DNA from 4 places in the Synechococcus sp. UW106 genome. Region 3 is predicted to be linked to each of the others. Evidence: predicted binding sites of a transcription regulator. Region 3 holds the regulator's gene; each other region holds the start of a gene.

Region 1 (5,913 bases), on a different contig from region 3:
AATCTGCCATCTGTACAGAGTCGGCAAGAACCAAAACGCCGCCTGGCTCGAGCACCCTCCAAGCCTCGTTGAGAACGTTTTGGCGAGCTTCTGCTGGCAGTTCATGCAGCAGGAACACACAGGTCACGGCTTGAACCGAGTCATTCGCCAAGGGGAGTGATTCCCCATTGGCACGGATCAGCTGAACCAGCGAGGCGTCCCCGGCATTCAACCAGCGATTGGCCTGACGGAGGTACGACTCGGAGAGATCGGTCCCGATGAGTTGCGCGTGAGGAACAGCAGCTCGGATTTGGTGCAGCGTCCGACCGGTGCCGGTGGCCACATCAAGGATCTTCAGGGAGCCCGGAGCCCGGTCAGCGAAATGCTTCAAGCCGCGTTTGAGCGGAGCCAGGACCCGTCGACGCATGGCATCGGCTGTGCCGTTGAAAAGGATCTCAACCTGTAAGTCGTAGAGACCAGCGGAGTGATCACTCAGATATCCATCGGTTTGATGGTGAAAATTTTGAAGGTAGTAGTCGGGGTAAAGCGCTGTTTCGGTGTCCCGTGGCAGATCGCGAACGTTGCGCTCACGGCGTCGATCCCAGGTGGAGGGGAGATCCATCCACACCTGTGGATAACGGCTGACCCAGTCGAGCCAGGGCGCATCAAAGAGCAGTTGCTCCGGATAGATCCCCCATTGAGCCTCCTGCCAATCCTGTTCCTGGAGTTTGTTCATATCCAGGCGCAGTTCCCCGAGCACCTCGGTGGATACTGCTTCCGTTTTGGGAACGGCATCGGGAGCCACCCATTCCATCAGCTTGGTGCTCAGCTCTTTGTGAGCCAGGCCCGCGATGCTTTTGCCTTGCTGAAGCGTTTGGTACGCAAGCTTGCTCAGGGGCGTTGACGCCATCGCGGATTCAGACAACAGCTCTATTCCAGCGGATGTGACGCGCAACCGCGTGCCAAGCAGTCCACAAAAAAACCCGCCTCCTGCGAGGCGGGTCGTGGGTCTCAACGAGTGTTGATCAGGCGTCGTAGTACATGGTGAATTCGTGGGGGTGAGGACGCTGACGCAGCTGCTGAACCTCTTCGTATTTGAGGTCAATCCAGTTGTCGATGAAGTCGTCGCTGAACACTCCGCCAGCGGTGAGGAAGCCACGATCGGCATTCAGAGCTTCCAAGGCACCATTGAGGGAAGCCGGGACCGTTGCGATCTTCGAAAGCTCTTCAGCCGGAAGCTCGAACAAATCGCGGTCTTCGCCGTCGCCGGGATCGATCTGGTTCTTGATGCCATCCAGGCCAGCCATCATCATGGCGCTGAAGGCCAGATATGGATTGGCCAGGGCATCACCGGAACGGAATTCGAGGCGCTTGGCCTTGGGGCTTGGGCCGGTGAGAGGAATTCGCACAGCGGCGGAACGGTTGCCCTCCGAGTACACCAGGTTCACTGGAGCTTCGAAGCCGGGCACCAGACGCTTGTAGCTGTTGGTGGTGGGGTTGGTGAAGGCCAGGAAGGCCGGAGCGTGCTTGAGGATGCCGCCGATGTACCAGCGGGCGGTCTGCGACAGGTTCGCGTAGGTGCCTTCGCCGAAAAACAGTGGCTGACCACCTTTCCAGAGGCTCTGGTGCACATGCATACCTGTGCCGTTGTCGTTGAACACCGGCTTGGGCATGAAGGTGGCTGTCTTGCCGTACTTCTTGGCCACGTTGCGCACGACGTACTTGTACGTCATGACGTTGTCGGCTGCCTGGATTAGCTCAGCGAATTTCATGCCGAGCTCGTGCTGGCCTGCGCCGGCAACTTCGTGGTGGTGCTTCTCGGTGGGGATACCCAGTTGCCCCATCAGCAGAAGCATCTCTGAGCGGATGTCCTGGGCTGTGTCGTTGGGAGCAACGGGGAAGTACCCCTCTTTCACTTGAATTTTGTAGGCGAGGTTGCCGCCTTCCTCGATGCGACCCGTGTTCCAACCCGCCTCGATCGTGTCGACGCTGTAGAAGGAGCCACCTTCGGCCGAGTTGTAGCGGACGTCGTCGAAGAGGAAGAATTCAGGCTCAGGACCGAAGAAGGCCATGTCGGCCAGCCCCGTGCTGGCGAGGTGATTCAAAGCACGCTGGGCCAGGGCGCGGGGACAGCGCTCATAGGGCTGACCGGTGCGCGGCTCCTGAATCGAGCAGATCATGCTCAGGGTTTTGTGCCGATAGAAGGGATCAACCCAGGCCGTGTTGGCGTCGGGAACCATGGCCATGTCGGAGGCCTGGATGCCCTTCCATCCACGGATGGATGAACCGTCAAAGGCCAGGCCCTCAGTGAAGGATTCTTCCTCCAGCAGATCGGTACAGACCGTTAGGTGCTGCCACTTGCCGTGCAGATCGGTGAATTTGAGGTCGATCAGTTCGATGCCTTCGTCCTTGATCTGGCGCAGGACGTCCTGGGGGGATTTCGACATAAGAAAGGACTGCTCGACTGAATTGTGCAGTGATGTGACCGTATAGAGCCACAACTCACCATTTTGTATCAAGAGGTACGTTCCAGCTGCATGGAGTCAACTGCGTAACCGTTTCTGTCAACTTGGCCGAAATGCAGGCCTGCCAAAGGATTTGCCCGCTTCAACGGTGTTAGCGTCCGCGGGGGATCCTCTGGAGATTCAGGTAAATGCGCGATGCAATCAGCGGTCTGATCGGTCGCTACGACCAACTGGGTCGTTATTTCGATCGTCCAGCGATCGACAGCATCAATGCGTATCTGGATGAATCCACGCTGCGGATTCAGGCTGTTGAGCTGATCAACGGTTCCGCCGCCGAAATTGTGCGTGAGGCCAGCCAGCGGCTGTTCCGGGATGAGCCGGACCTGCTCCTTCCTGGCGGAAACGCCTACACGACCCGTCGGCTCGCTGCCTGTCTGCGGGACATGGATTACTTCCTGCGCTACGCCAGCTATGCCCTGGTTGCTGGCGACAGCACGATTCTCAATGAGCGTGTTCTCAACGGGCTGGACGACACCTACAAGAGCCTTGGCGTTCCTACGGGCCCCACTGTCCGTAGCATTGTTTTGCTCGGGGAAGTCGTGGCCGAGATGCTTCTGGCCAACGGTGCGGCATCCGAGCAGCTCGCCACTGTTCTGCAGCCGTTTGATCACCTGGCCAAAGGCCTTGCTGAAACCAATGTGCGCCAACGTTGAACTCAAAAGTTCAGCGCAAGATTTGAACAGATTGCAATCGTGCAGCTCTCATCTCTTCCGAGGGGCATGACTGCGTAGGCTCATCACCACGAACCAATGATCAGGGCTTTGGCGACGACGAACTCTCTTCTTCCTGTTGACGATCGTCATCGCAAAGCTTTTGCACCGATCAGCACTCCAGATCGACTGCTTCTGGGACCAGGCCCCTCGAACGCGCACCCGACGGTTCTGAAGGCTCTGTCGCGAACCCCCATCGGTCACCTTGATCCTCTTTACGTCGAGCTGATGGGTGAGGTGCAGGAACTTCTGCGCTACGCCTGGCAGACGGACAACCGCCTCACGCTTCCGATGAGTGGTACCGGGAGTGCCGCCATGGAGGCAACCCTGGCCAACACCGTGGAACCTGGAGACACCGTTCTTGTTGCGGTGAAGGGATATTTCGGCCTCCGTCTGGCAGATATGGCGGGGCGTTACCGCGCTGATGTCAAAACCATTGATAAGCCCTGGGGAGAGTGGTTTTCTCTCGATGAACTCGAAGCGGCCCTGATCGAGCACAAGCCCGCGATCCTGGCGATAGTTCATGCCGAAACCTCCACGGGTGTCTGCCAACCCATGGACGGCATTGGCGATCTCTGCCGCAAGCACGACTGCTTGCTGCTGCTCGATACCGTCACGTCCTTGGGGGGAGTTCCGCTTTATATCGATGAGTGGAAGGTTGATCTCGCTTACAGCTGCAGCCAGAAAGGATTGAGCTGCCCTCCGGGCCTTGGACCCTTCACGATGGGCCCTCGCGCCGAGGCCAAGATGTCAGCCCGTCAGGGCAAGGTTCCCAATTGGTACCTCGATGTGTCCCTGCTTAATCAGTACTGGGGCAGTGATCGCGTCTACCACCACACGGCGCCAGTCAACATGAATTTCGGCATGCGCGAGGCATTGCGCCTGTTGGCCGAGGAAGGTCTAGATCAGGCCTGGGCTCGACACCGCAGCAATGCGGAATTGCTCTGGAGCGGCCTCGAAAGTCTTGGGCTTTCTATGCATGTGCCGGCCGACCGTCGACTGCCGACGCTCACCACTGTTCGCATCCCTGAAGGTGTGGATGGAAAGGCCTTCAGTCAGCACCTGCTGAACAACCACGGGATCGAGGTGGGCGGTGGTCTCGGGACCCTTGCTGGAAAAATCTGGCGAATCGGGCTGATGGGGTACAACTCCAACCCAGAAAATGTGAATCGTCTCCTCAACCTGTTTGAGACAGAGCTACCTCGCTTTAGCGGTTCTGAAGCCGCCGCTGCCTGAACCAGCGCTCCAGCTGCCCTCTTGCTTCAGGCTCGCGCACACCTCGCACCACCTCCATGTGATGGTGCGCGCTTGCATGGGTTGAGAGGTCGAGGCTGCCCCCCAAACCACCGCGTTTAGGGTCAGATGCGGCATACACCACTGTTCCCATTCGGGCCTGCACCAAGGCTCCCGCACACATGGGGCAGGGCTCGAGGGTCACGATCAAGGTGCAGTCGTTGAATCTCCAATCGCCATTTACCACCGCTGCCTGTCGTAACGCCACCAGTTCGGCATGACCAAGGGGGTCCATATGGGTCTGGCGTCTGTTGCGTCCATGTCCAATGGCCTTTCCGTTTCCATCCAGGATCACCGCGGCAACTGGTACCTCTCCTTCCGTGCCAGTGGCCTCGGCACGCTGGAGCAGAACGTCCATCCAGCGAGTGAAGTCGTCCCGCTGATCCACCGCCGTCACACGCTGTCCTTTGAGCACCATCCCACGAGACGCGAAGATCACTGAAGTTCACGGGTCTCCGTTGCAAGCCTGTTCCGAGTCTCAGCACCCATCGGATCGGCTCGCTCCGTTCGCCATCCCCTCGGCTGCAGACCCGGTACTGAATGACTTCTTGCACCGCAGTTCAGATCTGCTCTGCCGTTGGATCGGCTCGGCTGAACGAACGGGCCCGGTGCCCTTGATGCGCCCTTTGCCTGACGTGGCTCCCGGGCTGGAAGGAGCTGGTGTCGAATCACTCCTGAGTGATCTGCAGCAAGTGATGGATGGGGCTTACCAGCCGTCTCATCCCGGTGCCTTGGCTCATCTTGATCCGCCCCCTCTCACCGCCTCCATTGCGGCGGAGATGGTTTGCGCGGGCTTGAACAACAATCTCCTGGCAGAGGAACTGTCTCCTGGGCTGACTGGCCTGGAACATGATCTCTGCCGCTGGTTCTGCCACAGGATTGGGTTGCCGGAAGGATCCGGAGGCGTTCTGGCTAGTGGTGGAACCCTGAGCAATCTCATGGCACTGGTCTCGGCACGGGCCGCCTTGAGCTCGATGCAGGGGGATCCAGTGCTCCTCTGCAGCCAAGACGCCCACGTCTCGATCAACAAGGCGGCAAGGGTGATGGGTCTGTCGGAGGATGCCCTCCAGACGCTTCCGGTGGTCCCCGACGGCGGCCTCTGTCTTGACGCTTTGGGCGAGCGGTTGACAACACTGCAAGCCCAGGGCCGCCCTTGTCTGGCGGTGGTGGCCACCGCTGGGACAACCGTGCGTGGCGCCATTGATCCACTCTCGGATCTTGCCGCACTCTGTCGTGATGCAGGGGTGTGGTTGCATGTGGATGCAGCCATCGGCGGTGTGTTCGCCCTGAGCACCAGCCACGCATCTCTGATGTGCGGCATGGAGTTGGCGGATTCGATCACTCTGAATCCTCAGAAACTGCTGGGCATCACCAAAGCTTCATCGCTGTTGTTGCTGAGGGATCGC
Region 2 (5,913 bases), 390 kb from region 3:
TGGACGCTCTGGCGGTACATCTGATAAGCCCCCGCTGTGCGCAGCAGGGTGATCCATTGCAATTCATCCAGCACCCCGCCGACTTCCTCGGGAGATGGCAGCAGCAGGAAGTATTTGACGTCGAGGATGCGGGAGGTTTTGTCAGCGCGTTCGATCAGACGTCCCAGCTGGCTGAACAGCCAGCTCAGATCGCGGCTCAAGGTGGTGTCGGTAATCCCGTAAACGAGCTGGCAACCGCGGCGGATGATCCGCAGTTGTTCCTGCACGGGTTCTCGCCAGATGTCTTCGTCGTCTTGCAGACTCCAGTGCAGATCATTGATCTGCTCCCACATTTCCGTGGTGATCACATCCCTGATCTGCCTCGCATTTTCCCGAGCCATCGCAATGCAGCTCACGATGCTGTTGGGATTGCTGCGGTCCAGCAGTAGGAAGCGCACCACTTGTTTGGGAGTGGCATCGGGATAGGCCGTATCGAAGCGGTTCCGATCCCCCGTCACCTCCACCAACGGCAACCATGGCTCTGCGCTCCCTGGAGGACAGTCCAGCGCCATCGCTTCACTGACTTCCAGAAAACGTGAGATGTTTTCGGCGCGTTCCAGATAACGGTTGATCCAGTAGAGCGAATCGGCAACGCGACTCAACACGGCACAGCCTCCACTCGTTGTGTTGCTGCGATCCGTTGTTCTTCGACGATCCAGGTGTCCTTGCAGCCGCCCCCTTGGGATGAATTCACCACGAGTGAGCCCCGCTTGAGGGCCACCCGTGTCAGCCCCCCTGGGCTCACCCAGTCGCTCGAGCCGCGCAGCACATAGGGGCGTAGATCGACGTGGCAGGGGTACAGCTCACCGTCACTGAGGGAAGGCACTGTGGAGAGCTGCAGGGTGGGTTGCGCGATGAAGTTGCGGGGATTCGCACGGATCTTCGAGTCGAAGTCAGCCAGCTCAGAGCGGCTGGCCTGGGGGCCGATCAGCATTCCGTAGCCCCCGGCTTCCGCCACCGATTTCACCACCAGCTGTTCAAGGTGTTCGAGCACGTAGCGGCGGTCTTTTGGGCGGGCACAGAGATAGGTGGGAACGTTCTCGATGATCGGCTCCTCATCGAGGTAGTAGCGGATCATCGCCGGCACGTGGGCGTAGATCAGCTTGTCGTCGGCGACGCCTGTGCCGGGGGCATTGGCGATGGCGACCCGTCCTTGCCGCAGCACGTCGATCAGGCCCGGCACCCCCAGCATTGAGTCGTGTCGGAAGACGGTGGGATCAAGAAAATCGTCGTCGATGCGGCGGTAGATCACATCCACCGGCTTGAGGCCGTTGGTGCTGCGCATCCAGACCCGGCCGTTGTCGCACACCAGATCGCGGCCTTCCACCAGGGGAATGCCCATCTGCTGGGCTAGATAGCTGTGCTCGAAATAGGCGCTGTTGTACACACCGGGAGTGAGGATCGCCACGCGAGGGGCGTCACTCCAGGTCGCCAGGTCCTGAAGGGTGCGCAGCAGATGGGAGGGATAGTCGTCGATGGGTTGAACGGCACGGCCTTCGAACAGGCCAGGGAACAACCGTTTCATCACCCGACGGTTTTCAAGGAAATAGGCCACACCCGATGGACAGCGCAGGTTGTCCTCCAGCACACGCCAGGTGCCGTTGCCGTCCCGGATCAGGTCGAGCCCGGAGATGTGGCACCAGCGGTTGAGGGGCAAGGTGATGCCCTGCATCTGAGGGCGCCAGCCGGATGAACTTTCAACGTCTTCCCGCGGGATCACACCGTCGTTGAGGATCTGTTGGGGGCCATAGATGTCGGCGAGGAAGCAGTCGATGGCTTCTAGGCGTTGCAGCAGTCCGCGCTCCAGGGTGATCCAGTCGCTGCGTCCGATCAGTCGGGGCAAGGGATCGAAAGGAAGAATCCGTTCACTGCCTTTGAGGCCGGAATCGTTCAGGCGGAAGGTGGCGCCGAGGCGACGCAGCAGCTGGCTGGCAGAGGCATGGCTGCGGTTCAGTTCGGGCAACCCCATCTGCCCCAGCGATGCGAGCAGCGTGGCTAGATCTTCGCGCGGCCTCGCCGTTTCACTGCAGAAATATTCGTCGAACCCGACCGTGGGTTTGTAGTCGGTGAACATCCTGGTCGCGTAAGCAATATCTATCCAATGCGTCGCCCCACTTCCCCTCGGGTGGTGGTTGCTACACATTCCGCAATTTCAGGCGATAGGGCGCTGATCGCTTGATGTTTGGGTATCCGAAGGCACCTGAATCGAGTGCGAAGGGCCAGGCGGGGAAGACTCTTTTGCTTATCTGTTTCTGGAGTTCAAAGGGTCTTTGCTTTGGATGAATTGCTCTGGGCCCGACTGATCTTTGCCCTCGGTGCCGTTGTTACTGCGGCGACGGTGGTGATGATTCTGCGCGGACATCTTTATTGGAACCGCAGGGGGTCGACGGATGTCCGCTGACTCGGTTCCCTTCCTCCAGCCAGGGATTGCTTGGGCGCTGGTGGTGTTGTTCTCTGTTCTCTGGGTTGCCCTAGGGATTGCCTGGGGTCGGCGCGGTCAAGGCAATGCCGATGACTACATGCTGGCGGGGCGCAACATCGGGCTGGCCCTGAGCACCGCCACGTTGATGGCTTCCTGGGTCACCGGCAACACCACGTTGCTTGCCCCTGAATTCGGCTACAAGACCGGGTTATGGGGCATGTTCAGCTATGCCCTGGCAGGGCTTGGACTGATCCTGTTTGCCCCCCTGGCTTCGCGGATCAAGCAGCTGATGCCCAACGGGCGCACCAGCGGCGATTTCATTCGGTTGCGTTACGGGCGCCTGGCGTGGTGGGTGTTCATGGTGATCACCGCGATTTACACCCTGGGTTTTCTGATGACCCAGGCGATGGGTGCCGGACTGCTGCTGCAGGCCCTTTCAGGCTTCAATTACCACGTGGGGATGCTTGTGGTCATTGGTGTCGCAACGATTTACACCCTGTTCGGGGGGATGCGGGCCGTGATCGGCACCGATTTCATCCAGTCGCTCTTGATCATGGTGCTGCTGGCGGTGGTGGCGGTGCTCGCTTTCCGGCAATTCCCGATGCCCGAGGTGCATGCCTCGTTGCTTGCCCGGCATCCCGATCGGCTCGATCTGCTGTTGCCTGCCGGTTTGTTGATTGCGTGGAATTCCGCCCTCTTCTCGATGGGCGAGGTGTTTCACAACAACATCTGGTGGTCTCGGGTCTTCGCTAGCCGTCGCTCGGTGGTGATGACTTCCTTTGTGTTGGGGGGGGTCGCCTGGATGAGCGTGCCGATGGTGACGGGCTCCATCGGCCTGGTGGCATTGGCGCGTGAGTTGCCTCTCGAGCAGGTGAACATGGTGTTCCCAGTGATGGCAGCTGATCTGCTCGGAGCCGGCGGCGCTGCTCTGGTGTTCGTGGTGGTGTTTGCCTCGCTGACCTCCACCCTGGATTCGCTGCTGGCGTCCACTGCCGATCTTCTGGCGGAGGATGTGTACTTCCGGTTATTGCGACCCCAGGCCAGTGACGTGCAGCTCAAGCAGGCTGCGCGGCTGATGGTGGTGGGGTTGGCGGTCGTCACCCTGGCGCTGTCCTGGCCGCGGCTGGATTCTTTGGCGTCGGTGTTGTTCTTCACCGGTGCCCTGGTGGCTTCCACGGTCTGGCCTGTGGCGTGCGGTCTGTACTGGCGCACGGCCAACCGCACGGCTGCCATTGCGGCCATGCTCGCTGGCAGCGTTGTTGGTCTGCTCGCTTATGTGCTGATTGCGCCTTACTGCGCTGCTGTGTTTTCGGCGGCCGTGTCAGCAGTCGTGATGCTGATCGGCAGTCGCACGTGGCCGGAACGGTTCGACTTCACTTTGTTGCAGGAGGAGGGATGATCCAAAGTCTTCTTTTGATGGCCAACCTCGTTGGACTCTCCGGCTTTCAGTTTCTGCTGGTGGCCAGTCAGCTTGCCTTGGTGCTGTCTGTGCTCGTGTTGCTACTGATTTGGTGGGTTGAGTGGCGGAACGGTCGTGTGTGGTGACGGCTGCAGGTGTTAGTAACCAGCTGAACATTTTTTCCGGATCTTTGCTTAAGAAGCTGTTTCTTCGTGGACGAAGGGGTGTCGTTGTTGTTACCGGTAAAAGATGTAGTTCTTGGCCTTAGCACTCGGTTTGGCAAACAGAGTGTTGATCCGATTTAGCTATGGCACAGGCAAATTCAGCAGTAGTTGAAGCGTCGTCGGTACAGATTCGGTTTCAGCCGATGGGTCCCGATGTCTATGGCCAGAACCAACCCCAGGAGCTGCTGGCCGCGATTGCCGAGGACGGAGAGCCGTTGCTGGATCTGGTGAATCAGCATGTGGTGTCGATCCAACCGTTTCGACCCGAGGCCTTGTTGCAGGTGTTTCGGCTGGCGGCGAAATTCGAGAGCAATCCCGATCGGTATTGCCGCCACAACACGCCGCTGACCGGCAAGATTCTGATTAACGCGTTTTATGAGCCGAGCACGCGCACCCGTCTCTCTTTTGACAGTGCCTGGCATCGCCTTGGTGGCAGCTCGATCAACATCACCGACAGAGCTACCACCGGGATTGCGAAGGGCGAGTCCCTTGAAGATGTCGCCCACATGTTCAACAACTACGGCGATTGCGTGGTGCTTCGGGACAGCGATCCCGGCGCTGTTTATGCGATGACGTCAACTCTGCGAATCCCGATCATTAATGCGGGCAATGGCATTGATGAACATCCGACTCAGGCAATGGCGGATCTGTACACCATCTTCAAGTGGCGGCCCAAGCTCGCTGAAGTTGAGGTGGCTGCGGCTGATCGGATTCGCATCGGAATCGTTGGGATTCCATCGCGGATGCGAACGGTTCGCTCACTGCTGAGGATCCTGGCCAAATTCCCGCAGACCGTGGATGAGGTGGTGGTGATTCATGCTCCCGGGCTGGAGTCGGATCTGCAGTTGTTTGACCCAGGGCAGTTGGAGGAGCTCGAGGCTTGCGGCATGAAGGTGCGCTGCAGCACCGATCTACAGGCTGAAGTGCCCGATCTGGATGTCATTTACATCAACGCCATCGCCTGGGTTGGCGATACCTATGAAGTGCACGGGGGAGGATTTCGCCTCACCCGCGACATGCCGTTCAAGCCTGAAGCGATCGTGCTCCACCCCTTGGCGCGGGGAGCGGAACTGAGCACCTGCCTTGATGACACACCCCACAACTGGTATTTCAGCCAGGCCAGGGGAGCTGTGTTCCTGCGGATGGCACTGCTCACCTGCATGGTGAACCGGGCCGAACGCGTCATGGATGTCGTCTGAGCGAGCGTTATGTGCGGAATCGGAGGTGTTTTCAACGCAGACCGTCGTCAGACGGTGGACCGCCAGCTGCTGGTCAACATGGCAGCGATCCAGGCCCATCGTGGGCCCGATGGCTTTGGCGTGGAGGTGCTTGATCAGGCTGGTGTTGGTTTCTGCCATGCCCGCCTCTCGATCATCGATCTGAACGAGTCACGGGGCCGTCAGCCCTTTCTCACCGATGACGGTGAGGTGCTGATGGCGCACAACGGTGAGTTTTACGACTTTCAACGCATCAGAGCGGACCTCACTGCCCAGGGGGTGCGCTTCAGCAGCAAGAGCGATTCCGAGATCCTGCTCCGGCTTTATCAGCGCCAGGGCTTGGAGGCGACCTTGCCTCTATTGCGCGGGGAATTTGCCTTTGCGTTGTTTGATCGTGCGGAGGATTGCCTTTACCTGGTGAGGGATCGCTTCGGCATCAAACCGCAGTACTGGGTGATGACGCCTGAGGGTCTGGTATTCGGTTCCGAATTGAAGGTGCTGTTCGCGCATCCGGCGGTGGAGCGACGTTTCACCTCGGAGGGTCTGTTCCATCAGTTGATGCAGACCATGGTTCCTGGCACCACTGCGTTTGCAGGGGTGCAGCAGGTGAAG
Region 3 (5,913 bases):
AGCACATGGCCCTCGCAGACAAGACCATGCTGAAGATCGGCCAGCACAAGGCCACATTTGCAGCGGCCTGGGTCGAGCACGGCCACCCGCTTCATGGGGATGCCTCAACCGTGACGACCACAGCATCGGAGCTGTAGCTGATCCCTGCGGCAATCACCTTCAAGACCACGCGTTTGCTGGGTCCCTCTATCAATGTCTGGGCCAGTTGGGAGAGTGCTGATCCATCGAATTGCAGTCCTTCCGTCAGGGATCCTCGCCGTTGCACCTCGGCATAGGCCGAGGCCAAGAGAAGGTTCAGCCGCGTTCGAATGCCATCCGGTGTGCGTTCATCCGTTCGCAGTGTGGTGGTCGCTAGCACGTCACCGCTTTGCGCCACCGGGCGGTTGGGACGCACTTCGGGGAAGGCGTACACCGCCGTTTCACCACGCAGCACATTGGTGGCGGAGCGCAGCGAGATCACCCAGGTGTCCGGCTTGCGGATGATGTTCTGCAAGCGTTCCACGTCGCTGCGGGGAACGCGGATCAACTGTCGTTCGGGTGCTTCACCCGGCCTCACCTTGCCGTAGGCGTTGGCATTGGCCTCTTGAAGCAGCCTGTCGACAGCTTGTTTCGCTTGATCAGGAGCATCGAGACGAACCGTTGCTCTCGCCAAGGTCTGTCCGCTACTGATCACCACCGATCCACGCCTCAGGGCGACCAGGTTGAATTCGAGTTCCTTGAGTTCCTTCTCGCCAGCTCGGATTCGGCTCCGCACGCTGTTCAATTCGGCCTCCGTGCGCTGGATGTCGGCATCGCGGGAGGCGATGTCCCGGCTCAGACGCTCACGTTCTGCTTCGAGTTGGGCGCGTTCGTTCTGCAGAGGAGCCAGTTCACGGCGCATGGTGTCAGCCCGTTGCTGTGACTGCTTGAGTTCAGCGGCGATCCGGTTGGCTTCTGTTCGGGTCTCTTCTCGTTCCCGTTCGGCTGCATCGAGCTGCCGCCGGCTGTCCTGGAGCCGGTCTTGCAGAGCATCCAGTTCAAACAGGCCCACCCGCAGCTGGCGGCTCACCAGCAGCAGCAGGCCGAGCGACAGTGCGCTGATCAGGCTGCCGGTCAGCACCGTGATCAGAACGGCGGTCCGTCGCGGGCGCATCTTGAACAGACTCAGGCGGGCCTTGCCGACACGACTTCCCAGCCGGTCACCCAGGGTCGACAGAACGCCCCCGAGCACCAGCAGAACCAGGATCAGTGCCCAGCCACTCATGGCCGCACCTGTGGGTAGACGTGCTGCCTAGCTGAATCGTTTGGCCAGAGCGATTGGATCCAGAACGGTGATTTTTTTGCGGTCAATCTGAACCAGACCGGATTGACGCAAGTCTCCCAGCAGACGCGTGATTGTCACGCGCGTTGAGCCAATCGCTTCGGCGATGGCCTGATGGGACAGGCGCAGGTCGATGGTGATTCCCAGTTCATCTGCTACGCCGAAATCCCTGCACAGCACCAACAGAAAGCTCACCAGTCGGGATGACATGTCCCTGTGGGTCAGCGTTTCGATCATCGTTTCGGTCTGAAGAATCCGACTGGAAAGGCCCTGCAGTAAGCGCAGGCCAACGCTGGTATCCGCTTCAATCGCCGCCTTCACGGATGTCGCAGGCGCCGTCACCATCTCGACTCTGGTGAAGGCTACGGCGTGGTAGAAGCGATCAGACCGTTGTCCGGTCAGCAACGACAGCACCCCAAAGAGGCTGTTCTCGCGGAGCAAGGCCACTGTGATCTCTTCCCCTGACTCGTAGACGCGGGAGAGACGGACCGCTCCGCGGCGGATCAGATAGACCCGTTCAGCAGGATCTCCAGGGAAAAAGATGGTCTTGTTGCGGTCCACCAGTTCACTGCTGGCGCCGTCCAGATCCCGGATGATTTCCAGGAGGGAGCGGTTGGCCGGTTCTGTGCTGGGGGTTGGAGCCACCATCTGCGGGGCGTATCGGCTGAAACCTCGGCTACTGGTCATGACAACCCCCTTGTGAGGCGAAGCTACGGAGCCAACGGTGGCTGCCGTGTAGCGGTTATTACGTAACTCTGCTGTGCTCGTTCATCGCTTGGCGTTGCGCCTGCATCAGGGATGTCAATCCAGGCTCAGCCAGATCCAGTAATTCATTGAGCTGGCTGCGGCTGAAGGGCGCTCCCTCCGCAGTTCCCTGGATCTCCAACAGGCGACCATCGCCAGCCTGCACAACATTCAGGTCCACCTCAGCTCTGCTGTCTTCGCTGTAGTCCAGATCCAGCAAGGCCTGGCCATCCACCAGGCCGACGGACACGGCCGCTACCTGGTCGATCAGTGGCGATTGCTCCAGAATCCCCTTTTCCACGAGTGAAAGGCAGGCTTGATCAAGGCCGAGCCAAGCTCCCGTGATGGATGCAGTCCGTGTTCCGGCGTCGGCCTGGATCACATCGCAGTCGATCAGCAAGGTGCGCTCGCCCAGACGCTTCATGTCGATCACAGAGCGAAGGCTTCGGCCGATCAACCGTTGAATCTCCTGCGTGCGGCCCGACAATTTCATGAGCTCCCGTGATTGCCTCTGCGGCGTGGATCCCGGCAGCAGCCGGTATTCGGCGCTGACCCAGCCCAATCCTTCCCCCTTGCGCCAGCGGGGAACGTTGTCCTCCAGGCAGACGCTGCACAGAACAGCGGTTCGGCCGGTGTGAACCACAAGGGAGCTCAAGGCAAAACCCATCGGATTCCAGGTCACCGAGAACGGCCGTAATTGCTCAGGCCGACGGCCATCGGTGCGGCTTCCAGCGGTTTGGCTCATCGGTGGTGTGCAGTTCTGCAAGCCTCGCAGGCGGTTGGTTCTCGCCCGTCCAAACACTATGGGTGGTGTCAATGCACTTGTGGAATGTCATCTCGCCGCTACATTCAAGGTCTTGCCGGGATTGCCCGGACGGATGTTGCCGTGATGACCACAAGCCTTGCCGACCCCCAAGCGTTCCAGAACTCTCTGGATCGGGATCAGCAGGCTTTGCAGCGGGCAGGACTCAGGCCCCTGCCACCTGTTGCAGATCCTCCACCGCTGTATCTGGTGGCTCCCGAAGGGCAGCTCCAGGTGCACACGGCGCCCTATCGCGGCAGTTTCGCCAATGTTCTCAGTCAGGCGATGCGTTCCGCTGGTCTGGGCAGTCGTGTTCTGATCAGTCAGTTCCTCAAAGGGGGCGTGCAGCAGGGGCCCGCAGGTCGCGTCCAACTTTGTGGAGGCCTGGTCTGGCTGCGTCCTGAGGTGCCTCTCTGCCTCTCCTCTCCGAATCACCCCGGCGGTGCGGAGGCGGTTGCTGCCGTTTGGTCCATCTGCCGTCAGCATTTGATTCAGGGGGATCTCGACCAATTGGTCCTGGATGAAATCGGCCTGGCTGTGGCCTTCGGTTACCTCAATGAATCGGACGTGATTGCAGCTCTCGAGCAGCGGCCCGCCTCGATGGATGTGATCATCACAGGACCTGCGATCCCCGCCGGCGTGGTGGAGATGGCAGATCAAGTCACGGAGTTGCGCCGAGGTTTCTGATGCTCAAGTGCGATCGCTGGATCACTGAACAGGCTGGGCAGGGAATGATCGAGCCATTCCAGAGCGGCCTCGTCCGTCATCTGGATCCGGAGCAGAAGCTGCGTCCGGTGCTGAGCTTTGGTTGCTCCTCCTACGGCTACGACCTACGCCTGTCTCCTCAGGAATTTTTGATCTTCCGGCACGTTCCCGGCACGGTGATGAATCCCAAGCGGTTCAATCCGGCAAATCTCGAGCCCACTCCTCTCCATGAAGATGAGGACGGTCGATATTTCATTCTTCCGGCCCACTCCTATGGCCTTGGCGTGGCGCTTGAAAAGCTTCGAGTTCCTCCCAACATCACTGTGATCTGTTTGGGTAAGAGCACCTATGCCCGCCTTGGAATCATTGTGAACACCACCCCAGCGGAAGCAAGCTGGGAGGGGCACCTCACCCTTGAATTCAGCAATAGCTCTGGTGCTGACTGCCGGATCTATGCCGATGAAGGCATCTGTCAGCTGTTGTTTTTTGAGGGTGATCCCTGTGCGACCACCTACAGCGATCGACAGGGCAAATACCAGCACCAGCCAGAACGTGTGACGCTCGCCAAGGTTTAGACCTCCCCGCTTTAAGGGGCCAGTCGTGCTCGATGCAGCCTGCTTTTTTCGTACCAGGCGGCGAACTCAGGAGCCCAATCCAACATGTGGGGCCACATCAGATCGCAGAGCTGGCGGATCTCCAGCTGAGCATCGAGTTTGGCTCGCAGATCCATGAAGTGGAGAAACGCGCGCAAACTGAAGCTCACCACAAAGTGCTGGCGGTAGTCGAACGGAAGGATGCCGCGGGCGTGCTCCTCGGAGAAGCCGGCTTTGAGAAGATCCCTGTATCGCTCGGCCGCGCTTCGGCACAGATCAAGATCTTGGTTGCGCAGCTCTTCCGTGTAGGCATATTTCTTGCCCTGCCTGTCGCTGTAGTCGCCGACGGGCCGCAAATAAAACACCTCTTCAAGCTCTAGGGCCCCATCCGCTGCTCTGCAGATGCGATCGCCCGTGTAGCGCATCGATTGCACATCGAAGCTCACGCCGACCCGATGGGTGCGGGCCTGCTGCATCACCGAATGAGGAAACCAGCCCACATTCAGCACGATCTGTGCATGTTCCATGGGGCCGTAATGGCCGCGCTCTCCGGATAGCAAACGTTTGACGCAGATCTCCCCAGCCCGTTGTTCATCAGGCCAACTGGCACGATCTCCGGCCACAAAACCTTCGCTGTAGTCCTGATGCATGGCCGCATAGATGCATTGCTGCGGGTTCGGCGTGGCAGCGATCAGATCGACCCGAAAGCGGTCCATGGGAGCGTCAGAGTGACGAGTTGTGGTGATCATGGCGAGGTGTGTCAACCATGGCTGCGGGGTCCAGCCGTTGGTTGGCTCGACGTTCCCGCTAATGCGCTATTGGCGGAGGAGGGGCCAGGAAGACGGCTGATGCTGCCGACTCCAGGCAAGGCCGGCAATGGCTGATTCTCAAGCAGTGCAGCACTCAAGAGTTGCAATTCTTCCGAGCTGCGCAGGCCGAGGGATCGGCCCCTTGGCTCCCCCTCGGCGTTGAACAGGTTCAACTGAGGAATGCCATTTACGTCGTAGCGATCAACCAGATCTTGCCAACGGGGATTGTCGACGTTCACCAGAACTACATCGAGTCGCTCTCGGGAACTTTGCTCCAGTTCCAGCATTGAGGGAGCCATTTCTCTGCAGACCTGACACCAGTCGGCGTAGAACTCGATCAGTGTGGGCCGGCCGTTGTTTAAAGCAGTCTGCGGGTCGAGTGATCGTCTCGCCAGCTGCTCCATCGGGCTTTCGCTCTGAATACCACCTCGCAACATCACCAGACCGAGGGCGAGAGCAACCGCGACCAGCACCAGCACCCATCGCTGTGTCGTGCCAAGGGGAGAAGACTCAGGGGAACGTGTCATCGCGCCTCAAACGCTGCCATCACTTTGGCAGCTCCTCCGGAAGCTCGCGGCTAGCTTGCACCCATGCCAATTCTGCGACTGCTGAGCCTTCCGGTTCGGGCGCCGTTGCTGACGGTGCTGTTTCTCGTTGCGGTTGTGCTCGGCAACCATTGGCAGGTTGTTCAGCCCGCGTTCACCTCTCTCTTCGGGGTGAGTTCGGCCTGGTTCTGGTGCCTCGTGCTGCTGCAGGCCGAGGTGGTTGTCGTGTTCTGCACAATGCCGGATCTGCTTCTGCGGCAGGTGTCGATGCTCATGGCGTCCAGCCGGGTGATGACGTTGGTAGTCACGTTGCTGTTGGTGATTACCGGTGGCATTTACCTGCTCAAGCTCAATGTTCTTACCGACGTTCTGATCCTGGCTTCAGCCTTGCTGTTGGCGCGTCTCGATCTCATTC
Region 4 (5,913 bases), on a different contig from region 3:
CGTTCTGCCGTTTCCTTGTGGGATTTGTTGCCAGCATGGGGATGGATTTGGACTTCGTTTGTCCGGAGCAGTTCCCCTGGTTTGCATTTGCGGTCCATCCGCAGCTGGTAAGACAACCTTTGCTGCACATCTGGAGGAGCAGCTTCGAGCTAGGGGGCGTCATCCACTTCTGATCGCCTGCGATGACTACTACCGCAGTGGCTGGTCCTCCGTCTCTCGCTATGGGTTCGACACGGTTGATGCCATCGATGCTGATCAGCTTCGACTGCAGGTGAGCGCTGTTCGCTATCGACAGCTTGATTCCTTGCGCAGTTATGACATGCGCGCCCGAAAGGTTGGCTCCAGGCCGTTGAACCAGCCCTACGATCTGATTCTGGTTGAAGGCTCCTACGGACCGCAACTGCTTCTGGAGGCTGTGCCGATTTCGCTTGTTGTGTACATCGAGACCCCCGTTGTGCAGAGGCTGATCAGGCGGCTTTGGCGTGATGTACGCGACCGCCATCGGCCAGTGATTTATGTGATTCGCCAGATGCTGCGGGAGATGCTCCCGGCTGAGCGGCGCTTCATCTATCCCTTGAAACGCCGTGCCGACGTCATTGTTCGGGACGTCGAATTTGGTTTGAGCGATGTTCTGGGCAGAATTGAATAATCGTGGTTGACTTCTCAACCCGAAAGAGCACCTGATGTTCAGGCTCGATTTCAATTTATTTCTTTTTTGAAGTTGGCTTGTGCAGGTGAAGGGCGAAGGCCCCCACCCTGTTCAGCTCATGCTCTGCGCAGCCCCGGTTTTGAGGGAGGACGGTTCGGGTTTGATGTGCAATTCCACGGGTCCTTATGGGCCGGATTCCTTCATCTCCGACCAGAAGCGAAAGATTCACTCGAATCAGACCACACCCCCATCGCCGTGGAGCATCAAGTTTTTGGCTTGCAGGGGGGATTTGCAGAGTGGTCACTCTGGGTTTTCTTTCTTTTTGACCAGATCCATTCCATTCACTTCGGCGACCACCTGATTGGCCCAACTTGCATGGACTACGCGATATGTCCCCAATGTCGCCATGGACTTGGTGCGAGCGTTGACAAATGCCTTGAACTCAGTCTTAAAGCAAATTTCACGCCTCCATTGACAGTCATTGTCTTGTCGTTCGATGCAATACATGCTGAAAACCTCGTTCAGCACATACAAGCCATGCAATGTTCATACACCATGAATATTCGGACTGACTTCGGGATCGTTTCTTTGATTCCTCACAGTGGTGTTTGGTAGAAGTTGGTATTGCCGCTGCGCTCTGCCACCCATCGAGCGTGTAACTTCACTTTCCCTACCAGAAAACTTAGAAGTCGCATGGAATTTGTGGATGTCTGAATAGTGCTCGCCACGGCACTACAGATTTGGATCTTTCGCTCCATCATCTTGGAGTCAGGTCGGGAAGAAGACCTGAAAGCCGGGCAGAGCGATGTCCGACGAGATCTGTGATTTGATCTCAGTTTCGTCTGGGGTCAAGTCCGTTCTCTTTTATTAAAATATGGTCGTGTCTGCGCACTTATGGGTCGGCCTTGCAATCTATTTGTCTGTTCGAATCGCTCCGGTGGTGCATCATCGTCGGCCACGCAAAATTGCACAAATAAACCCCTGCCAAAGGCAGGGGCGATAATTCAACAGGTTTCGAACTACTTGGTGTAAGAAACGCCCCGGTAGGTGAGAGTGGGGTGGTTGTCGTGGACGAGTTCCTGCCGGCAAGTGTTGTAGTGCTCACGTCGGTAAGTGAGTTCAACGCAGGCCTTAGGAGCAGTAGTCGCTCCGGCGTAGGTGTGGCCTCGATAGAGAAGTGCAGTCATGGATGTTCCTCGAAGAAATCCAAGTCCCCGTTCCGTGGCTTGGAGTGTCTGCGCCCCACAGGAGCGGGGTGAACGTTTGTAGCTGTTGCTACAGAAATTATTGGTGTCTCCTTGGCGGCTGTCAAGACCTGCTGGCAAAAAGAAACCCCCGCCATAGGCAGGGGTTTCAGTTTCAGGAGTCTTTATTTGTGAAGCTGCCCTCGTGTGGGCTCTGCAGACTTGTCTCTTGAGCAGCCGCCAGCATTGGCGACGTTTGCAAAAGCCGCCATGGTCATCACGGCGAGAACGATGGTGCCACCGATAAAAGCAAGGTTCGGGGAGCGCTTCATCTGGGGTGTGGCTTAGAGCCCGCGAACCCTATCCACCTTGTTGCCCTTATCGCTTTAAGGCCTGAGTCGGCCGATGCCATATCCAGTCAACAGACCAACGGCTGCTCCAACGGAACCAGCCGTTAGTTGCATTCTTTCGTCTTTGCTGAGCCGGCCTGCAAACACCAATGCAGCTGAGACGACGAACAGCAACAGAGCGGTGACCAGAACTGCATCCAGTGAATTACTGGCCGGCTTCCCAGGTGGGCCACCACTTCTTTTGCCCGGTTTCGTAGGGGGATGTCCTCCTGGCGGGTTGGTCGCATCAAGTTCACTCTCGATGCGGTTGATTTCCTTTTCCGGCGAGGTCGGATCCATGCACAAATTTTGTCAGGGATCAGAAGTGGCGAAACGCTTGAGGTAACTGCGCAGCGTTGCAAAAAAAAACCCCGCCGAAGGCAGGGGTTTCGAAACGCTTCTCGGGAGTGTGACCTTGTTTCCACCCCGTGAGGCGTTTTTCCTCACAAGACAATGATGCCGAGTGGAAGCGTGCAGTGGGATCGCTAATGGACACCCTCAAGGTTGGCCCCAAGTTGATCCAGGTTGATATCTGCTTCGAGGCTGTTCCTGTCTTTGAGTAAAGGGCCTGGCACTTCCCTTTGGTGCATGTGGGTTGTGGTTGTCGATCTGATTTGATGAGATCAAGTCAGAGCTCAATAGCGTCGCCCCAGGCCGGCGATGCGAGCCGTTTCCATCCCTGGGTCTGCAATGACGCCCAGAGCTGTTCTGCCTCTGACTTCCGAAGGTGGCGGCGCTCCTTCAGCAGCGGTGGGCCCTCTGGCATCCGTCGGCCTCTGTCGATGAACATCTTCGGCTCGTTGATCCATGCCTTCTGATCACGGTGGAAGCGCCAGATCCAGTAGCCGTCGCTGTCGATCAACCAGCCTTCTCCCATCACCGTTTTGCTAGTACGTCAGTACTAATCGCGCTGAGAAGTGGTTGTCAAGTGTTCCCATACACAAGGAACGTTCAAAATGTGGGCAGGCCCATCAGCACACCCCCCCATCGTTGATCCATAGAACAACACCTTTGATGAAGCGCTATTGGTTAAGCGCTGTTGGTGATCGCGGTGCGTTGAGGGATGTTGAACGATCACTGCTTCCAGCTCCCGAATCTCCCTCTCTTTTTTCAGCCTTCAGTTCAAGCAGTTAGACCGTTATTCATCGGTTTGTTTCCAGGGCCAGTGCGCTGGCCATTCTTTTTTCTTCAGCCGATAGGAAATCAGCCCACATCCCGAGGAGGAAGCTCAGGGTGGTTAGAGCACGCACCTGCTCTTTCGAGCCAGGTGCGGTGTATTTGAAGTCCATAAACATCCGATCGGCTGTTTGTTGCTGTTCCTTGCACCGGGCATCGATGGACATCGTCAGATCTGGGACTGGGACTTTTTGATGACTGGTAGGTCGGTTGGTTGGGCTAGTACGTAAACGACAGCTGCCGAGAGGACTGCTGTTACGACAACAGCTGCGGCGATGGCGGAGGTGTAATCAGTCACAGGAGCTCAAACGGCTTGTGTTAAGAGGTTAGGAGTTTTGCAACGGATTGTGAATGGTTGTTTTTGCTCCCTGCTCTGGGGCTCTGCGGTCTAACTTTTCGAAGTTGCTTGCTTGTGGATGGCCATCATCGTGTCGTCCAGCTCCCCGACATCCCGCAAGCCTTCGGCGCTGAACCAAGCTGCGTTCTCCCAGCTAAACCCTTCTCCGAAGGTGTTGTCTGGTGCCGTGATGTACCAGTGACAATCCACGTCCGGGGTGTCGACAGAGCATTGGGACCAATCTGGTTGCCATTGCGGCACCTGCACCCACATCACTGCCGCAAAAACCAGTGAGAACAAGGCTTTCAGCATGAGGCTTCTGAGACGGGTGTGAGACCCTAGGCGAATTCGCGTGACGGGCTCGATCCGATTGCGGCTCTCGGCTTTGCTCAGCTGTCGGGAACGATGTGGGTGACCAGGTCGGCGCAGACCCAGCGGATCGCCCCTGAATCCACGTCAGCCACCTGGAACAAGGTTGGAATCCTTGGATCCCTGGCGCCGCCGTCGACGTGAATCACGTCGGCCATCCACCAGTCGTCGGAGTCGGTGCTGCCGCAGATCACGGTCATTCCTGCTCTGACGGATAAAAAGATTGGCTCCTGGGCTGCGGGGCTGTGGCGCGTCGGAGAGGTTGAGCCCTCAGCAGGCATTAGTCTTGATTAGTTTACTTGTACTATTACGAAAGTGCTGGTTTCTGGGTTGATGCAACACGTCGTGGAGCATCTCGAATTGAGAGGAGGCGCTGTCTTTTGGCACGGATCGTCTGATCCAGCTATCAAGCAATCAGGACCTTCAGAGTCATGGCCTCTTACAACATCAGCATCGAGGGTGGCACCAGCTTTTCATGCCCTGATGACGTCTACATCCTCGATGCGGCAGAAGAAGCTGGTGTCGATCTGCCCTATTCCTGCCGTGCCGGAGCATGTTCAACATGTGCCGGTCGCCTGGTGAGTGGCTCGGTTGATCAGACCGATCAGAGTTTTCTGGATGATGAACAGATCGGCCAGGGGTTTGCTTTGCTTTGCGTGAGCTATCCCACCGCTGATTGTGTGATCAAGGCCAACGCCGAAGAGCATCTGTCTTGATCAGGGTTTGCGGGTGATCACTGGACGGCGCCGCTTCGGATAGAGCTCATGGCACATCGAGCAGACAGTTCCGTCGCAGCCCCGTGCTGTACAGAACTCGCGCCCCCAGAAGATGATCTGAAGGTGTAAGCGGTTCCAGTGCTCCTTCGGAAAGAGGCGCTTTAGATCCTCTTCTGTGCGAGTCACATTGCTTCCGTCGCTCAAGCCCCATCGCTGGGCCAGCCGGTGTATGTGGGTGTCGACGGGGAATGCGGGTACGCCAAAGGCTTGGGCCATCACCACACTGGCTGTCTTATGTCCCACACCAGGTAATGCCTCAAGCTCCTCAAAACTCCGGGGGACATCGCCGTCATAGGTCGTGACCAGAATCTGCGCGAGACGACGCACATTTTTGGCCTTGGTCTTGGCCAGCCCGAGCTGACGGATGAAACCGAGGATCTGTTCATCTTCAAGTGCCGCCATGGCTGCTGGGGTGGGGCCCGCGGCAAAAAGCGCCGGTGTGACCTCATTCACTTTCTTGTCGGTGCACTGTGCACTCAGCAGCACAGCAATCAGCAGCGTGAATGGATCGCTGTGATCCAGGGGAATCGGTGTTTCCGGGTACTGCTCGTTGAGGCGTCGCAAGATCACCTCCACTCGCTCGGGCCTGCGCAAGGTTTCACCGTGGTTTCTGTGATCCTGGCGCGTTTTTCTGCCTGCAGCGTTCCCTTTGGCGATTGCATCGCTTCGTTGCAGCGTTTTACGGCCACTGCACCAGCTGCTTTAGGACCGGCCAATGCGATTCTTGAGCAAGCCAGGTCAGTCTTCGTTGAAGCTGTTCGACTTGAAGCGTTCGGTGGTGTTGCTGCTGGTCATGGTGAGCGTTCTGCTTGCGTCCTGCCGCAACCAAGACCAGGAGCGCGCAACCGATTCGCGGCCGCAGGTGCTCACCACCTTCACGGTGCTGGCAGATCTGGCCAGGAATGTGGCTGGTGATCGGTTGCAGGTGGCCTCAATCGTCAAGCCTGGCGCTGAAATTCACGGCTACCAACCCACCCCCAGTGATATCGAGCGAGCCAGCAACGCAGATCTGATTGTGGAGAACGGACTGGGT

What was found. Region 3 encodes NtcA, which controls nitrogen genes in cyanobacteria. Its sites were predicted from a motif close to GTANCNNNNGNTAC; they were not measured.
Region 1: a site for NtcA is predicted at 2,492-2,505, ahead of glnA (type I glutamate--ammonia ligase). Genes of this name have one in related genera too.
Region 2: a site for NtcA is predicted at 2,226-2,239, ahead of DXY30_RS09830 (circularly permuted type 2 ATP-grasp protein). Genes of this name have one in related genera too.
Region 4: a site for NtcA is predicted at 1,915-1,928, ahead of DXY30_RS07415 (DUF4278 domain-containing protein). Genes of this name have one in related genera too.

The regions. Positions count from the first base shown of each region.
Region 1 covers NZ_UCNV01000008.1:211,734-217,646, forward strand. Annotated here, with positions in the region: gene DXY30_RS05910 (class I SAM-dependent methyltransferase) at 1-889, opposite strand, end outside; gene glnA (type I glutamate--ammonia ligase) at 1,005-2,426, opposite strand; gene DXY30_RS05920 (allophycocyanin subunit beta) at 2,633-3,157, shown strand; gene DXY30_RS05925 (alanine--glyoxylate aminotransferase family protein) at 3,254-4,450, shown strand; gene DXY30_RS05930 (nucleoside deaminase) at 4,422-4,925, opposite strand; gene DXY30_RS05935 (aminotransferase class V-fold PLP-dependent enzyme) at 4,966-5,913, shown strand, end outside.
Region 2 covers NZ_UCNV01000009.1:432,126-438,038, forward strand. Annotated here, with positions in the region: gene DXY30_RS09825 (alpha-E domain-containing protein) at 1-644, opposite strand, end outside; gene DXY30_RS09830 (circularly permuted type 2 ATP-grasp protein) at 638-2,113, opposite strand; gene DXY30_RS14585 (hypothetical protein) at 2,315-2,440, shown strand; gene DXY30_RS09835 (sodium:solute symporter family protein) at 2,430-3,860, shown strand; gene DXY30_RS14590 (hypothetical protein) at 3,878-4,006, shown strand; gene DXY30_RS09840 (aspartate carbamoyltransferase) at 4,168-5,283, shown strand; gene asnB (asparagine synthase (glutamine-hydrolyzing)) at 5,293-5,913, shown strand, end outside.
Region 3 covers NZ_UCNV01000009.1:38,282-44,194, reverse strand. Annotated here, with positions in the region: gene DXY30_RS07990 (resolvase) at 1-95, opposite strand, end outside; gene DXY30_RS07985 (DUF3084 domain-containing protein) at 92-1,243, opposite strand; gene ntcA (global nitrogen regulator NtcA) at 1,271-1,987, opposite strand; gene rph (ribonuclease PH) at 2,046-2,789, opposite strand; gene DXY30_RS07970 (cob(I)yrinic acid a,c-diamide adenosyltransferase) at 2,934-3,533, shown strand; gene dcd (dCTP deaminase) at 3,533-4,126, shown strand; gene thyX (FAD-dependent thymidylate synthase) at 4,138-4,860, opposite strand; gene DXY30_RS07955 (thioredoxin domain-containing protein) at 4,905-5,480, opposite strand; gene DXY30_RS07950 (hypothetical protein) at 5,544-5,913, shown strand, end outside.
Region 4 covers NZ_UCNV01000008.1:476,545-482,457, reverse strand. Annotated here, with positions in the region: gene DXY30_RS07425 (uridine kinase) at 59-649, shown strand; gene DXY30_RS14065 (hypothetical protein) at 656-1,264, shown strand; gene DXY30_RS07415 (DUF4278 domain-containing protein) at 1,669-1,836, opposite strand; gene DXY30_RS07410 (hypothetical protein) at 2,220-2,522, opposite strand; gene DXY30_RS07405 (DUF1651 domain-containing protein) at 2,851-3,099, opposite strand; gene DXY30_RS07400 (hypothetical protein) at 3,365-3,565, opposite strand; gene DXY30_RS07395 (hypothetical protein) at 3,787-4,047, opposite strand; gene DXY30_RS07390 (DUF3104 domain-containing protein) at 4,125-4,385, opposite strand; gene DXY30_RS07385 (2Fe-2S iron-sulfur cluster-binding protein) at 4,536-4,820, shown strand; gene nth (endonuclease III) at 4,821-5,474, opposite strand; gene DXY30_RS07375 (metal ABC transporter substrate-binding protein) at 5,674-5,913, shown strand, end outside.